Regions from separate parts of the Kitasatospora sp. NPDC088861 genome, predicted to be linked through region 1. Evidence: riboswitches for the same ligand, from Rfam matches in the RefSeq annotation. Region 1 holds a riboswitch; each other region holds the start of a gene.

Region 1 (3,911 bases):
ACCGGCTGGCGCGGCCCTGACGGCTGCCGCGGCGGGATGAGGCCTGGTCAGCGCCCGGTTTGCGGCGGTGTGCACATCCAGTGAAGCCTGCGGGGGAAGTGGAGTTCACGCCTTCGGGGGAGTGGCAAAACCCGTGGATCTTCCCTAGGGTGTGGCGTCAAACCTATTTTCCGGATTCTCACCTGATCGGGTGAGGCCGATGGAAGAAGGAGCAATTCCCTTGGCCTCCCACCGCCGTCCCAAGCAGCCGAGCCGCGCCCGGGTCTCCGTGCTCACCGCTGCCGCGGCGACCGCGGTCGCCCTCTCCGCGCAGGTCGCCGCGCACGCCGCGCCCCAGCCGAGCAAGACCGACGTCAAGGCGCAGATCGACCAGCTCCAGCAGGACCAGGAGCAGGCGGCGGAGAAGTACAACGGCGCCAAGGAGCGGGCCGACCAGCTCCGCAAGCAGTCCGACCAGCTGCAGGACAAGGTGGCCCGCAGCCAGGACGAGATGACCCAGCTCCAGACCGGCCTGGCCGGCGTGGCGGGCGAGCAGTACCGCACCGGCGGCATCGACCCGTCCGTCCAGCTGATGCTCTCCTCGGACCCGTCGGGCTACCTGGAGAAGGCGTCCAGCGCCCAGCAGGCCAGCGCCAGCGAGTCGGAGGCGCTCAAGGGACTGCTGGACCAGCAGCGCCGGCTGGACCAGGAGAAGTCCGAGGCCGCCGCCGTCCTGGCCTCGCTCGACTCCACCACCAAGGACCTGAACCAGGCCAAGACGGACGTCAACCAGAAGCTGAAGGCCGCGCAGGACCTGCTGAACTCGCTCAGCGCCTCCGACCGCGCCGCGCTGCGGGCCCAGCAGCAGCAGGACGACCGCGCCTCGCGCGGCAGCGACCGTGCCGACCTCGGCAGCCTCCCGCAGGCCGGCGGCTACGCGGGCGTGGCCGTGGCCAAGGCGATGAGCAAGCAGGGCTCGCCGTACGTGTGGGGCGCCACCGGCTCGACCACCTTCGACTGCTCGGGCCTGATGGTCTGGGCGTACGGCCAGGCCGGCGTCTCGCTGCCGCGCACCTCGCAGGAGCAGGGCAACGTCGGCACCAGGGTCTCGCTGGACCAGGCCCAGCCGGGCGACCTGGTCATCTACGGCCCCGACCGGCACCACGTCGGGATGTACATCGGCAACGGCATGGTGGTGCACGCGCCGCACACCGGTGACGTGGTGAAGGTGATGAAGGTCGACGCGATGCAGATCAACACGATCCGCCGGGTCTGACGTCCCGACACGCCCGAAGGGCCCGTCCGGGCCTGTGATCCACGCCACCCTCGGACCGGGGGTGGCGTTCGGGTTTTGTCCGCAGCGTGACTCCCCGATGAAGAGTGATCAGCTTTACGTACGGCGGTGATCACTATGTGTCATATTCACAAAAGAACTTTGGTCTTCTTCCGTCTTTTTTCTGACAAGGATTTGAACGGATCACGGTTCAGTTACTAGGGTCGTGCCCCGAACCACCGCACTCCCGATCGCCCAGCCAGGGTGGCGGCGGTGGTTTCCGTCGAGTTCGTGACGCAGCGGGGCGGGCCCAGTGCCTGCCCGACGGGGAGCCCAGCAGTCGGGGGTGCTGTCGAACGGAGCCGGGGAACCACGTTCCTCCGGGGTGAATCGGCGCCAGGTCGGCCGGTGGAACGGCCGTGAGGCGTCGTAGGGCACGCTTCCGGCCCGAACCCGTCAGCTCACCCGGTAGACGGCGTAGGAAGAAGGAGTCCGCCTTCGTGGCGTCCCATCGTCGTCCCAAGCCCGCCAGTCGCACCCGGGTCTCGATCCTGACCGGCTTCGCCGCGGCGGCCGTCGCGCTGTCCGCGCAGTCCGGCGCCCACGCCGACCCGCAGCCGACCAAGGACCAGGTCAAGGAGCAGGTCGACCAGCTCAACGACCAGGCCGAGGTCGCGACCGAGAAGCTCAACGCCGCCCAGGAGAAGCAGCAGCAGCTGCAGAAGCAGGTCACCGACCTGCAGGACCAGGTGGCGCGGCAGCAGGGACAGGTGACCGACCTCCAGGGCGGCCTGGCCGAGATCGCCGGCGAGCAGTACCGCAACGGCGGCATATCCCAGACCGTCCAGCTGATGTTCTCCGCCAGCCCGGACACCTTCCTGAGCCAGGCCGACACGCTGAACCAGGCCGGCGGCACCCAGAAGGGCCAGCTCAAGCAGCTCCAGGACGAGCAGCGCAAGCTCGACCAGGTGCGCTCCGAGGCCCAGGGCAAGCTCGCCGAGATGGAGACCACCACCCAGCAGCTGAAGAGCGCCAAGGACGAGGTCCAGGGCAAGCTCAAGGCCGCGCAGGACCTCTTCAACACCCTGTCCGAGCAGGAGCGCCAGGCGATCCGCGCGGCCGAGGAGAAGGCCGCCGCCGACGCCAAGGCGAAGGCCGACGCCGCGGCGAAGGCCGCCCAGCAGCAGGCGGCGGCCCAGCAGGCCGCCGACCGCTCCTCCCGCGACAACAGCCGCACCGACCTGAGCGCGTCGCAGGCCCCCGCCGCGCCGGTCACCAAGCCGAGCGCCGGCAGCTCGCGCGGCGCCGCGGCGCTGTCCATCGCCGCCTCCAAGATCGGCAGCCCGTACGTCTACGGCGCCTCCGGCCCCGGCTCCTTCGACTGCTCGGGCCTGATGGTCTGGGCGTTCAACCAGGTCGACGTCTCGCTGCCGCGCACCTCGCAGGAGCAGGCCCACGCCGGTACCCGGATCGGCACCGACCTCTCCCAGGCCCAGCCCGGCGACCTGCTGATCTTCTACGGGGACGCCCACCACGTCGGCATCTACGCGGGCAACGGCCAGGTGCTGCACGCGCCCAAGCCGGGCGCGTCGGTCCGCTACGAGGCCGTCGGCAACATGCCGCTGACCTCCATCGTGCGGGTCTGATCCCCGCTCAGGCCCTCCCAGGCCCGGCCTTCCACCACGGAAGGCCGGGCCTGCGGCTTTTCCGGCGTCTCGGACTGATGTCCGATTGCGGGTCAAATATTCGGGTTGGCAGGGGTTTGGACTCGGTTGCCCGGACTCGCTAACGTCTGCCACCGGACTCCGCTTCCAGGGCCGCCCGCGTTGGGGCGGCGGCGGGGCCCCACCGCCGGATCGGAGCCGCTGCCGCCATGCCCGTGCACCGTCGTTCCCAACTGCTCGCCCGTGCGCTGGTGCTGACCGCGGCCGCCGCCACCGCCCTGGGTGTGACGACGGGCGGCAGCGCCCAGGCCGCCCCCGCCGCGCCGGACACGCCCACCCGCAAGGACGTCAAGGCGCAGGTGGAGCAGCTCTACGGCGAGGCCGAGCAGGCGTCCGAGAAGTACAACGCCGCCCAGGAGGCGCAGCAGCGGCTCCAGGGCGAGACGACCGTCCTCCAGGGCGAGATCGCCGTCGCCCAGGACCAGCTCAACCAGTTGCGCGGCGACCTCGCCACCGTGGCCGGCGCCGAGTACCGCGGCGGCGGCATGGCCCAGACCGTCCAGCTGATGCTCTCCACCGACCCGGAGGGCTACCTGTCCCGGGCCCGCACCCTCGACCAGGCCGCCGAGCGGCAGCAGGAGACCCTGCACGAACTGGCCACCCGCCAGCGCCGGCTCGACCAGCGCCGCACCGAGACCGCCGGCAAGCTCGCCGAACTCGACCAGGCCCGCCGCTCGCTCGCCGACAGCAAGCAGCAGATCCAGCAGCGGCTCACCGAGGCCCAGCGGCTCCTCAACAGCCTGGGCGTCGCCGAGCGGGCCCGGATGGCCGCCCAGGACGCCCGGGAGGCCGAGCAGCGCGCCACCCGGGGCACCGACCGGCTGGACCTCGGCACGGCCCCGCCCGCCTCCGAGCGCGGGGCGGCCGCGCTGGCGGCCGCGGTGCGGATGATCGGCTCGCCCTACCTCTACGGATCCACCGGGCCCCGCGCCTTC
Region 2 (3,911 bases), on a different contig from region 1:
CATCAAGGAGCACGCCGTCGCCTCCGCGCTGGCGATGCGTGCGGGCGCCCGCGAGAACGAGCTGCTGGACCGGCTGGCCGCCGACGAGCGGATCCCGCTGGACCGGGCCGGGCTGGACGCGCTGCTGGCCGACCGGCTCTCCTTCACCGGTGCGGCCGGTGCCCAGGTCGCCGAGGTGGTCCGCCAGGTGGAGGCCGTCGCCGCCGCCTACCCGGAGGCCGCCAAGTACGCGCCCGGTGACATCCTCTGACGATTCGTCAGCTGGCTGAGGGCCCTGCTGCCGATCCGGTGGCGGGGCCCTCGTCCGTGTGGACGTGGCCCGGGTCGAGCGGCGGGGTGGTGCCGCAGGCCCACTCGCAGTCCGGCTCGGCCACCGGGCGGTCCACCGGCGCGAGCACGTTGCCGCGGACGGTGGCGAAGGCCGTCAGACCGCCGGTGACCAGCAGCCCGGCGCAGATCAGCATCGCGGTGCGGAAGGCCGAGTCCACCGCGGACGGCACCCGGTAGGCGTCGCCGCTCAGCCCGGCGAGCGAGGGCAGCGCGGCGACCGCGAGCAGCCCGGCCGCGCGGGCGGCGGCGTTGTTGACGCCGCTGGCGATGCCCGCGTGCCGGACCTCGACGGCGGCCAGCACCGTCGCCGTCAGCGGCGCGACCAACAGGGTCATCCCGCAGCCCAGCACCGTGACGGCGGGCAGCACGTCCGCCCAGTAGGAGGAGCCGGGGCCGGTGCGCAGCATCAGCAGCACCCCGGCGGCGCACAGCAGCGGACCGACGGTGAGCGGGATCCGGGGGCCGATCCGCTTGCCCAGCCGCCCGGCGCGCGCCGACAGGGTCAGCATCAGCACGGTGATCGGGACCAGGGCGAGGCCGGAGACCAGCGGGGAGAAGCCGGAGACGATCTGCAACTGCACCACCAGCAGGAAGAACACCCCGCTGAACGCCGCGTAGACGCAGAGGGTGACCAGGTTGACGGCGGTGAACAGCCGGGAGGAGAAGAGGCCGAGCGGCAGCATCGGCTCGGCGGCGCGGCGCTCGACCGCGATGAAGGCCGCGCCGAGCAGCAGGCCGATCGCGCCGGTGAGCCAGACCGCGGGGGACAGGCCCTCCCCGGCGGCGGTCAGCGCGTAGGTGATCGCGCCGAGGGCGAGCGCGGCGAGCAGCGCGCCGGGGACGTCGAAGCGGCCGACGGCGCTCTCGTTCCGGCTCTCGGGGACGAACCGGGAGGTGACCGCGACCACGGCGGCCGCGAGCGGAAGGTTCAGCAGGAAGATCCACCGCCAGCCGGGGCCGTCCACCAGCCAGCCGCCGAGGAAGGGGCCGACCGCGGCCGACACCCCGCCGAGGCCCGACCACAGGCCGACCGCCGCCGAGCGGTCGTCCGGGTGGAAGACGGCTTGCAGCATGGCGAGCGAACCGGGGGTGAGCAGCGCCCCGCCGATGCCCTGGACGGCGCGGGCGGCGATCAGCACGTGGATGGTGGGGGCGGCGGCGCAGGCCGCGGAGGCGGCGGCGAACCAGAGCACGCCGATCAGGAAGACCCGGCGCCGGCCGTACCGGTCGCCGAGCGCGCCGCCGAGCAGGATCAGTCCGGCCAGGGTGAGCAGGTAGGCGTTGAGCGTCCACTGCAGGGACGCGAGGGAGGCGCCGAGATCGGTGCCGATGCGGGGCAGCGCGACGTTCACCACGGTGCCGTCGAGCATCGCCATGCTGGAGCCGAGCACCGTCGCGAGGAGGACCCAGCGTCCCCGCGAGGTGCCCAGGCGCAGTGTTCCTGCTTCGGAGGTGGCCACGGGCCGATCCTGCGCCCGTGGGGCGTACGTGACAAGGGTCACCGGGGGGTGTGTCGGTGGGTGCGCGGTGCGTGAGCGGGCGGGTGCGCAGCGGTGGCGGAATCGGCGCAGCGTCGTGGATCAGTGGCGCCGGGTGAATGGATTGTGCACGTACGGTGCAGCCGATCATTCGGAGGGTCACCGCAGCTCGGGGGGTTGTTGCCGGTTCAAGTGATCGACATTGCTTCACCCGAACGGATGGGTTTTAGTTCAGCGACCGCCCGGCCAGTCCGGACGGATCCACCGGGTGGAACGCCGAATCCTGCCGCTGCCCGGTGGCTCGCACCGAACTCTGTACGGCAGGAGCGGGGGACCCACAGGTAAGTCGCCGGACCGGAAACGGCACGCTTTCGCGTACCCGGATCCAGGGCCGGCTAGGGGTGAAGCCGCATGTGCGGCCGGGCAACTCCAGCCCGAACCCGACAGCTCACCTCGCAGGCGTCGGAGAGGAAAATTCCATGCCTGCACAGGCTCGTCGTATCGCCCTGCCCCGCGCCGCCCGCATCGGGATCGCCACCGCCGTCACCGGTGTCTCCTTCGCCCTGCCGCTCGTCACCGCGATGAGCGCCCAGGCCCACCCCGCGCCGGCCGCCGCGGTCACCGCCGCCCCGGCCGCCGCTCCCGCCGACCAGGCCCAGGCCTCGTCGCAGGAGAGCTACCGCGTCGTCAGCGGCGACACCCTGTCCCGGATCGCCGACGCCCAGCACGTCGACGGCGGCTGGCAGGCGCTGTACGACCACAACCGTGAGGTCGTCGGCGGCAACCCGGACCTGATCTTCCCCGGTCAGCGGCTCGTGATCGCCGGCCAGGCCGCCCCGGCCAAGCCCGCTGCCCCGGCGAAGCCCGCCCAGCCGTCCGCCCAGGACGCCGCGCCGGCCACCACCGCCAAGCCGCAGGCCCAGCCGGAGGTCCGGACCGAGGCGGCCAAGCCGTCCGCCCAGCTCCAGGCCCAGCTGCAGACCGCCGCGCCGTCCGCCGTGGTCACCGCCGTGCCGGTCGCCGCCGCTTCGGCCTTCGTCGCCCCGCTGGCCGGCCCGAAGCTGGGCACCGCGTACGGCGTGGCAGGCTCGATGTGGGCCTCCGGCCACCACACCGGCCAGGACTTTGTCGCCTCCACCGGCACCCCGCTGCGCGCCGTCGGCAACGGTGTCGTGGTGAAGGCCGGCAACGGCGGCGCCTACGGCAACGAGGTCGAGATCAAGCTCGCCGACGGCCACTACGCCGAGTACGCGCACCTCTCCTCGATCGGTGTGAAGATCGGTCAGGCCGTCAAGGCCGGACAGCAGATCGGCCTCTCCGGCGCGACCGGCAACGTGACCGGCCCGCACCTGCACTTCGAGATCCGCAACGGCTCGGAGTACGGCTCGGACATCAACCCGGTCGCCTACCTGCGGGCCCACGGCGTCGCGCTCTGACCCGTACCGGATGTACCGGATGTGCCGGATGTGCCGGATGAGGAACCACCGCTGCTACGGGGCGAATCGACCGCCCGGGATGGTCATGTCGGGTGACCGCTCGACCGGGTGATCGCCGCAGCAGTGGACATGGGCGCGGGACACGCCCAGGCCGGCCCGGCTCGCGAGACTTCTCTCGCGAGCCGGGCCGGCCGCTGTCGTTTCCGGGCCTTGGTGGGTGCCCCCAAGGCGAATTGACGATGCGTCAGGCCGACGCTCTGGTGGGCCGGTTCAGAGCCGGTGGGCGGGCAGCCCGTGCTGGGCGGCGGTCAGCAGCTCGTGCATCCGCTGCCCGAAGTCCTCGGTGTCGGCGGCCGGTTCGGGGAAGACCAGGCGGACGTCGCGGTGGCCGTGCGGGTGGTCCAGGCGCAGGACCAGGCCGTGGCGGTCCAGGGCGAGCGGGCGGACCTCCGGGTGCTGGGCCAGCAGGTCCGGGTCGAGCAGCCGGGTGAGGACGGCGAGGGCGTCGGCGTGGTCGTCGGCGAGGTGGGTGAGCATGGCGGCCTCGTAGCGGGCCAGCGGGTCGGGCGTGGCGAGGGCGAGGTCGCCGGCGGTGAGCGCGCCGGTGCCGTACGGGGTGGCGAGGACGGCGTGGGCGACGTCCACGCGCAGGTGGACGCTGAGGCCG
Region 3 (3,911 bases), on a different contig from region 1:
CGGCTGACCGGGCGAGGGGTGCCGTTCGTGCTGATCAACGGCTACAGCGAGCGGATCGACGCGCCGTTCATCTCGCCGGACGACCGGGCCGCGATGTGGATGGCCGTCCAGCACCTGGCCGAACTCGGGCACGAGCGGATCGGGCTGGCGGTCGGGCAGCGGCGGTACGTGCCGGTGCTGCGCAAGATCGAGGGCTTCACGGCGGCGATGCGCGAGGTGCTGGGACGGAGCCAGGAGGAGGCCGAGGAACTCGTCCACCACACGCTGTTCAGCGTGGAGGGCGGGCACGCGGCGGCCGGCGCGCTGCTGGACAAGGGCTGCACGGCGATCGTCTGCGGCAGCGACATGATGGCGCTCGGGGCGATCCGGGCGGTGCGGCAGCGTGGGCTGTCGGTGCCGCACGACGTCTCGGTGGTCGGCTTCGACGACTCGCCGCTGATCGCCTTCACCGAGCCGCCGCTGACCACGATCCGCCAGCCGGTCGAGGCGATGGCGACCGCGGCGGTGGACGCGCTGCTGGAGGAGGTCGGCGGAAACGCCGTCCAGCGCGGGGAGTTCATGTTCCAGCCGGAGCTGGTCATGCGTGGGTCCACGGGGGCCTGCGCGCGCTGAGGACGGTCAACGGACGGGCCCCGGAGAGCAGTTGCTCTCCGGGGCCCGTTGTGTGCCGCCCGGGTGCCGGGTCAGCCGTCAGTTGTCGGCTGTCACCCGTCGGTCGTGCTCAGACCCGGCCGGCGAAGTCCGGCGCCCAGTTGGCGACGGTCTGCAGGCGCACGCCCGAGCTCGGGTTGGCGGCCTCGACGTACTGGCCGCCGCCGATGTAGATCGCGACGTGGTAGACGCCGGAGTTCTGGCCGTTGTTGGACCAGAACAGCAGGTCGCCCGCCTGCAGGCTGTCCAGCGAGACGCGGGTGCTGGCGGCGGCCTGGTCGGCGGCGACGCGCGGGACGGAGACGCCCGCGGCGCGCAGCGCGGCCTGGGTCAGGCCGGAGCAGTCCCAGCCGCCGTTGCCGGTACCGCCGTAGACGTACGCCTGGCCGACCTTCGACTGGGCGAAGGAGACCGCGGCGGCCATGCTGCCGGTGGCGGCCGGGGTCTGAGCCGGGGTCTGAGCCTGGGCGGCCGGCTTGGAGGCCGGCTTGGAGGCCGGCTTGGAGGCCGGCTTGGAGGCCGGCTTGGTGGCCGGGGCCTGGGGCTGGGCGGCCGGCTTGGCGCTCGCGACAGCGCCGTTGGAGGTCTGGCCGGACTTCTGCGAGCGGTCGAACCAGGTGAAGTCCGAGCCGGACGTGGCCGACGAGCCGGAGCCGGACCGGTCGGCCTGAGCCGACTGCTGGGCCTGGCCGCCGTCCTTGAACGAGAGGCGCTGGCCCGGGTAGATGGAGTCCGGGCCCTCGGTCAGGGTGCCGCGGTTGAGTTCGTACAGCCGCTGCCAGCCGCCCTGGAGGTTGTGCTTGTCGGCGATCGAGGACAGCCAGTCGCCGGAGGCGACGGTGTAGTCGTCGGCCTGGGGCTGGGCGCTGTTCCGGGCCTGGCTCTGGCCCTTCTGGGCCGAGGTGCCGTTGGTGGAGTCGGCGGGGGCCTGCGCCTGGTCCTGGGCCGGTGCGGCCGGCTTGGCGGGCTTCGCGGCCGGGGCCGGGGTCTGGGTCTGCGCGGGCTTGGCGGCCGGGGCGGCCGGCTTCGCGGCGGGCTTGGTGGCGGTCGAACCGGCAGCCGAGCCGGTGGTCGAGCCGGCCGAGGTGTCGACGGCGGCCGGGGTGCCGCCCTTGGTCAGGCCGGCCTGGACCGAGCACACCGGCCAGGCGCCGGGGCCCTGCGAGGCGAGGACCTTCTCGGCGACGGCGATCTGCTGGTCCTTGGTGGCCTGGTTGGCCTGGGGGGCGTAGGCGGTGCCGCCGAAGGCGGCCCAGGTGCTGGAGGTGAACTGCAGTCCGCCGTAGAAGCCGTTGCCGGTGTTGATGCTCCAGTTGCCGGTGCTCTCGCACTGGGCGACCTTGTCCCAGGTGGCGACGGAGGCGGCGGAGGCCGTGCCGGAGGTGAGGCAGGGGATGGTGAGGCCGACGCCCGCGACGCCGACGGCGGCGATCACGCGTCGGGTACGACTGGACAGACGGGTGCCGTTGGTGGGCAGCATGAAGACGCAGTCCTCTCCCACGCCTGCGAGGTGAGCTGTCGGATTCGGGCTGGAGTTGCCCGGCCGCGCTGTGGGCGCGGCTTCACCCCTAGCCCTGGATCGTTCCGGGGAACGGTCCGGGGCGACTTACCTGTGGGTCCCCCGCTCCTGCCGTGGTGCGTTTTCGCGCTGCCAGGACATCCGACGGCAGGACTCGGCGTCGCGGATGAACTGGGTTCGTGTGGCCACGAACGGGGAGCACGTTAAGCAGACTTAAGTTCAAACTGCAAACACCTGTGACGCGCATCACGGTTTGGCGAGAACGGTCGTTCCCCTCGCTTGTCGCGATCGGAAATGACCGATTTCCGGCAACCCCGCGAAGGGTGCGCGCAACTGTCTGCGCTTCAGGAGGCAGGTGACGGTGGGTCGGGTCGCCCGGGGGCCCGCCCGTCGGGAGGGCGGCGTGTCCGCACTGTGGTCATCGGGGGATGCGTCGAGCGATGGTGAACAAATACGGATAGAACGGACATCACACCCATTCGTCCTTTAACTCCCTTACGGGACAAGCGGGAAGGGCCCGGAACGTAGCCGTTCCGGGCCCTTCACACGTACGGTGACCGCTACTACTGGCCGGCCGACTCCTCGGCGGCGGCGTGAGCGGCGTGAGCGGCGCGACCACCCCGGCCGGAGTGGTCGGCGTGGGTGCCCTCGGCGGCCTCCGCCGCCTCGGCCTCGGCCCGCGCCAGGGCCTCGGGGGAGGGCGCCGGCAGCGCGGCCAGGTAGGTGGAGGCGATCAGCTGGCCGACCGTCGGGTAGGCGCCCAGCGGCGCCGCGGACGGGCAGCCGGTCTCCTCGGCGGCCGTGGCGAGCAGCTCGGAGTCGGCCTCCGGCCCGATCACCAGCGGGGCCAGCGCCGGGCGCTGGGAGCCGGTCTCCTTGAGGTGGTTGACGGCCGCGGCGACCGAGCCCGGCACGTCGAGCGCGGCGGGCACGACCGGGACGGCCAGCCGGGCCGCCAGCAGGACACCGGTGATGCCGGCAGCGGCAGCGGCCTCCTCGCCGCCGACGGTGGTCAGCACGACGCCGTCCGCGGCGGTCGCGATGGCGAACAGCCGGGCCCGGTCGGCACGCGCCAGGCCGGCCTCGGACAGGCGCACGTGCACGGCCTCGGCGAGCAGCGGGTGCGGGCCGAGCACGTCGGTGACGGGGGCTCCGTACTCGGCGGCGAGGGCGTGGAGTTCGGTCAGGAATCCGTGCGGGCCGGGTACCAGCGGCACCAGGACCGGCGCGGGCAGGCCGGCCTCGGCGGCCATGGCCAGCAGTTCGGCGACGGTGCGGTCGTCGCTGTCGGCGCCCTGGGCGGCTTCGCCCGGGAGGTAGCCGACGGCGGTCTGGATGTCGCCCTGCTCGCTGCGGACGATCGACAGCAGCTCCTCGACGACCGAGCGGGACTCGGGCCCGGCGGTCGCGGGCACGGCGAGCACCAGGGCCGGGGATCCGGCCGGGATCTCGGGGCGCTCGGGGCGACGGTGGCGCCCCCGCGCACGGGAGCCTGGAGTGCGGACGGGCAGTGGCGCGCCCGGGATGGCTGCGGTGCTCATGCCGGAGATCGTAGGACATCGGCCCGTCAGGCCTGCATTCGGCTGCCGTTCGAGTTTCACGTGGTCATGGCGGGTGCGCCGCGCTCCCGTCGTGTCCGTCCGGGCGGTTTGCCCGCAATCCGGACATATCTCACCCAGCCTTCGAGCGATCACCGCTGGTTGCCCTGACGTGTCCGACGGGGCGTCGAGTTGCTTCTGTG
Region 4 (3,911 bases), on a different contig from region 1:
CCGGCGCCCACGATTTCTGCGGAGGATCGTAGGCAGGTCCTGACCCTCCGCAACAGGGATTACCCCTCAGGTGACCAGGGTCACGCCCGCCACCCGGCCAAGAGCTGTCCAAGAGCTGTCCACGGACCGTCCACGGGGCGTCCACGGAGCGTTGGCGGGCCGTCCGCCGGGTGTCGACGATCCGGCCCCGCCGGTCGCGTCCGCCGGAGGCGGTGCGGCCCCGACCCACCGGATACGGTCGACGCATGCCAGTGCAGCCCGATCCCGCCGCCCCGCAGCTCTTCACCTGGGAGTTCGCCACCGATCCGTACCCCGCCTACGCCTGGTTGCGCGAGCACGCCCCGGTGCACCGCACGACGCTGCCGAGTGGGGTGGAGGCCTGGCTGGTGACCCGCTACGCGGACGCTCGGCAGGCGCTGGCGGACGGCCGGCTGTCGAAGAACCCGGCACACCACAGCGAGCAGGCGCACCGCACCGGGCGGGTGGGAATTCCGGGGGAACGCCAGGCGGACTTGATGACGCATCTGCTGAACATCGACCCGCCGGACCACACCCGGCTGCGCCGGCTGGTGTCGAAGGCGTTCACGCCGCGCCGGGTGGCGGAGTTCGAGCCGCGGGTGCAGCAGCTCACGGACCGGCTGATCGACGGCTTCGCGCAGCGCGGTTCGGCGGACCTGATCCACGAGTTCGCGTTCCCGCTCCCCATCTACGCGATCTGCGACCTGCTGGGCGTGCCGGCCGAGGACCAGGACGACTTCCGGGACTGGGCCGGGATGATGATCCGGCACGGCGGCGGCCAACGCGGCGGCGTGGGGCGGGCGGTGAAGCGGATGCGGGCGTACCTGCTGGAGCTGATCCACCGCAAGCGGGCGGATCCGGGTGATGACTTGATCTCGGGCCTGATCCGGGCGAGCGACCACGGCGAGCACCTGAACGAGAACGAGGCCGCCGCGATGGCGTTCATCCTCCTGTTCGCGGGGTTCGAGACGACCGTCAACCTGATCGGCAACGGCACGTACGCGCTGCTGCGCAACCCGGAGCAGCGCAGGCTGCTGCAGGAGTCGGTGGTGCGCGGCGAGACGGCGCTGCTGGAGACCGGGATCGAGGAACTCCTGCGCTACGACGGGCCGGTGGAGATGGCGACGTGGCGTTTCGCGACGCGGCCGCTGTCGATCGGCGGGGTGGACATCCCGGTGGGCGATCCGGTGCTGGTGGTGCTGGCCGCGGCGGATCGCGATCCGGCCAGGTTTGCGGACGAGAACACCCTGGACCTGGCCCGCACGGACAATCCGCACCTGGGTTTCGGCCACGGGATCCACTACTGCATCGGCGCCCCGCTGGCCCGCCTGGAGGGGCGGAGCGCACTGGCCACGCTGCTTTCCCGGCTGCCGGACCTGCGGCTCGCGGAAAACCCGGAGAACCTGCGCTGGAGGGGCGGCCTGATCATGCGTGGCCTGCGGGAACTCCCGGTCGAATTCACTCCGGAGACCCGCTCTCCGCACGCGCCGCCGGTCGCGCCGACCGACGCCCCGACACGCTGACGGCATGTCTCCGGCGGTTCGTGGAGCCGGGCCTGAACCCGCATTAATCCGGACATACCGCCGCCGTTGGTAGGCGATTGACCACGCGCCGTAATTTGTGTGTGATATCGGTGATATGAGCTTGTTATTGGTCTGATGATCTGTCTACTCTCCCTGGAGTTCGCAGCTGCGGACCTCGTGCGCGGAACGCCGAATCCTGCCCGCCGCGTCACGGGAAACCGACCAGACCCTGGGCAGGGGCGGGGGAACCAGGTTTGTTGCCGTTCCCCGACGGCTTGGGGTGAAGCCGCCCGAGCGGAATCGTTTCCGCTTTCGGCGGCCGGGCCACCTCCCGGTCCGAACCCGACAGCTCACCTCGCAGGCGTGCGGAGAGGGACCTCTTCATGCTGTTCGTTGGAACCGGCCGCCACCGCCGTCGCACCCAGACCGAGAAGGCCATCGCCGTCGCCGGTGTGGCCGGCGTCGGACTCGCGATGCCGCTCCTCACCGCCACCGGCGCCTCCGCCGCCCCGGCCTCCACCTGGGACGCCGTCGCCCAGTGCGAGAGCGGCGGCAACTGGAGCATCAACACCGGCAACGGCTTCTCCGGCGGCCTGCAGTTCACGCCCAGCACCTGGAAGGCGTACGGCGGCACCTCCTACGCCCCGCAGGCCAACCAGGCCAGCAAGGCGCAGCAGATCTCGGTCGCCGAGAAGGTGCTGGCCTCGCAGGGCCCGGGCGCCTGGCCGGTCTGCTCCCAGAAGGCCGGCCTGAGCAAGGGCGGCGCCCCGGCCTCCGTGGACACCTCCACGGACGCCAAGCCCGCCAAGCAGTCCGCCGCCAAGCCGACCCAGCAGGCGCAGGCCCCGAAGCCTGCCCAGCAGCCGGTCAAGCAGGCCGCCCCGAAGCCGGCCGCCCAGCAGCCCGTCCAGCAGGCCCCGCAGCAGACGCAGCCGCAGACCCAGGGCTTCTCCGGCAAGGCCGGCTGGGACGCCGACGCGAAGGTGTACTGGTACCAGAACAACGGCGCCTGGTACTGGACCAGCCACCAGAGCGTCTACCAGCAGTACGCGGGCCAGCCCGCCGCCCAGCCGCAGTACGCGCCCCGCGCCGCGCAGCCCGCGCAGTCCGCCCCGGCCGCGCAGCCCGCCGCCGCGCAGGGCGGTCACGACTACACCGTCCGGGCCGGCGACACGCTGTCGACGATCGCCGCCGCCCAGGGCGTGTCCGGCGGCTGGCAGTCGGTGTACGACGGCAACCGCGGCACCGTCGGCGGCAACCCCAACCTGATCATGCCCGGCCAGGTGCTGCACCTCGGCTGAGCGGCCCGGGCCCTGAACGGCCCGCGCCCTGCGGGCGAAGGGGGACGGGACCTGTCCCCCTTCGCCCGCATTCCCCCGTATTCGCCCGCTTCGATCGGGCAAGCAGGTGAACTACTGGTGGGTAGCCGGGCCACACGCTGAGACGGGACCGAGGCCAGCGCGGCCCCGGGGGCCGGGGCGGTTAGGCTCTGGTCGTAACGACTCCGCAATCGTCCCGCCGGCAGCACCCAACGTCAGCCGGACCCTGCTTCCGCAAGGAGATGCCTCGTGCCGTCCATCGATGTCGTCGTAGCCCGTGAGATCCTCGACTCGCGTGGCAACCCCACGGTCGAGGTCGAGGTCGGCCTCGACGACGGCAGCACCGGCCGTGCCGCTGTCCCGTCGGGTGCCTCCACCGGCGCCTTCGAGGCGCTCGAGCTGCGCGACGGTGACAAGAACCGCTACTTCGGCAAGGGCGTGGAGAAGGCCGTCCTGGCCGTCATCGAGCAGATCGGCCCGGAGCTGGTCGGCTACGACGCCACCGAGCAGCGCCTGATCGACCAGGCCATGCTCGACCTGGACGCCACCCCGGACAAGTCCTCGCTCGGCGCCAACGCGATCCTGGGCGTCTCGCTGGCCGTGGCGCACGCCGCCTCCGAGGCCAGCGACCTGCCGCTGTTCCGCTACCTGGGCGGCCCGAACGCGCACGTGCTGCCCGTTCCGATGATGAACATCCTCAACGGCGGTTCGCACGCGGACTCCAACGTCGACATCCAGGAGTTCATGATCGCCCCGATCGGCGCGGAGTCCTTCTCCGAGGCCGTCCGCTGGGGCGTCGAGGTCTACCACACCCTCAAGGGCGTGCTGAAGGAGCGCGGCCTGTCCACCGGCCTCGGCGACGAGGGCGGCTTCGCGCCGAACCTGGACAGCAACCGCGAGGCCCTGGACCTCATCACCGAGGCCATCCAGAAGGCCGGCTACGTGCCCGGCCGTGACATCGCGCTCGCCCTGGACGTCGCCGCGTCCGAGTTCTACGAGGACGGCGCCTACCAGTTCGAGGGCAAGGCCATCTCCGCCGCCGAGCTCATCG

The links. Region 1 has a riboswitch for cyclic di-AMP ahead of ACIP37_RS08805 (NlpC/P60 family protein). Riboswitches for the same ligand answer to the same signal wherever they lie in the genome.
Region 2: linked by a shared signal. The riboswitch ahead of ACIP37_RS32905 (LysM peptidoglycan-binding domain-containing M23 family metallopeptidase) and the one ahead of ACIP37_RS08805 (NlpC/P60 family protein) in region 1 are both predicted to bind cyclic di-AMP.
Region 3: linked by a shared signal. The riboswitch ahead of ACIP37_RS09330 (transglycosylase family protein) and the one ahead of ACIP37_RS08805 (NlpC/P60 family protein) in region 1 are both predicted to bind cyclic di-AMP.
Region 4: linked by a shared signal. The riboswitch ahead of ACIP37_RS36315 (transglycosylase family protein) and the one ahead of ACIP37_RS08805 (NlpC/P60 family protein) in region 1 are both predicted to bind cyclic di-AMP.

Annotation. Positions count from the first base shown of each region.
Region 1 is NZ_JBIVJF010000003.1:456,796-460,706, forward strand. It holds gene ACIP37_RS08795 (NYN domain-containing protein) at 1-20, shown strand, start outside; gene ACIP37_RS08800 (NlpC/P60 family protein) at 221-1,255, shown strand; cyclic di-AMP (ydaO/yuaA leader) riboswitch at 1,593-1,742, shown strand; gene ACIP37_RS08805 (NlpC/P60 family protein) at 1,753-2,898, shown strand; gene ACIP37_RS08810 (NlpC/P60 family protein) at 3,126-3,911, shown strand, end outside.
Region 2 is NZ_JBIVJF010000032.1:35,535-39,445, forward strand. It holds gene purB (adenylosuccinate lyase) at 1-250, shown strand, start outside; gene ACIP37_RS32900 (MFS transporter) at 258-1,790, opposite strand; cyclic di-AMP (ydaO/yuaA leader) riboswitch at 2,103-2,285, shown strand; gene ACIP37_RS32905 (LysM peptidoglycan-binding domain-containing M23 family metallopeptidase) at 2,288-3,244, shown strand; gene ACIP37_RS32910 (DUF2470 domain-containing protein) at 3,515-3,911, opposite strand, start outside.
Region 3 is NZ_JBIVJF010000004.1:14,347-18,257, reverse strand. It holds gene ACIP37_RS09335 (LacI family DNA-binding transcriptional regulator) at 1-612, shown strand, start outside; gene ACIP37_RS09330 (transglycosylase family protein) at 722-2,152, opposite strand; cyclic di-AMP (ydaO/yuaA leader) riboswitch at 2,139-2,299, opposite strand; gene ACIP37_RS09325 (hypothetical protein) at 2,734-3,711, opposite strand.
Region 4 is NZ_JBIVJF010000046.1:7,493-11,403, reverse strand. It holds gene ACIP37_RS36320 (cytochrome P450) at 246-1,541, shown strand; cyclic di-AMP (ydaO/yuaA leader) riboswitch at 1,752-1,919, shown strand; gene ACIP37_RS36315 (transglycosylase family protein) at 1,925-2,842, shown strand; gene eno (phosphopyruvate hydratase) at 3,110-3,911, shown strand, end outside.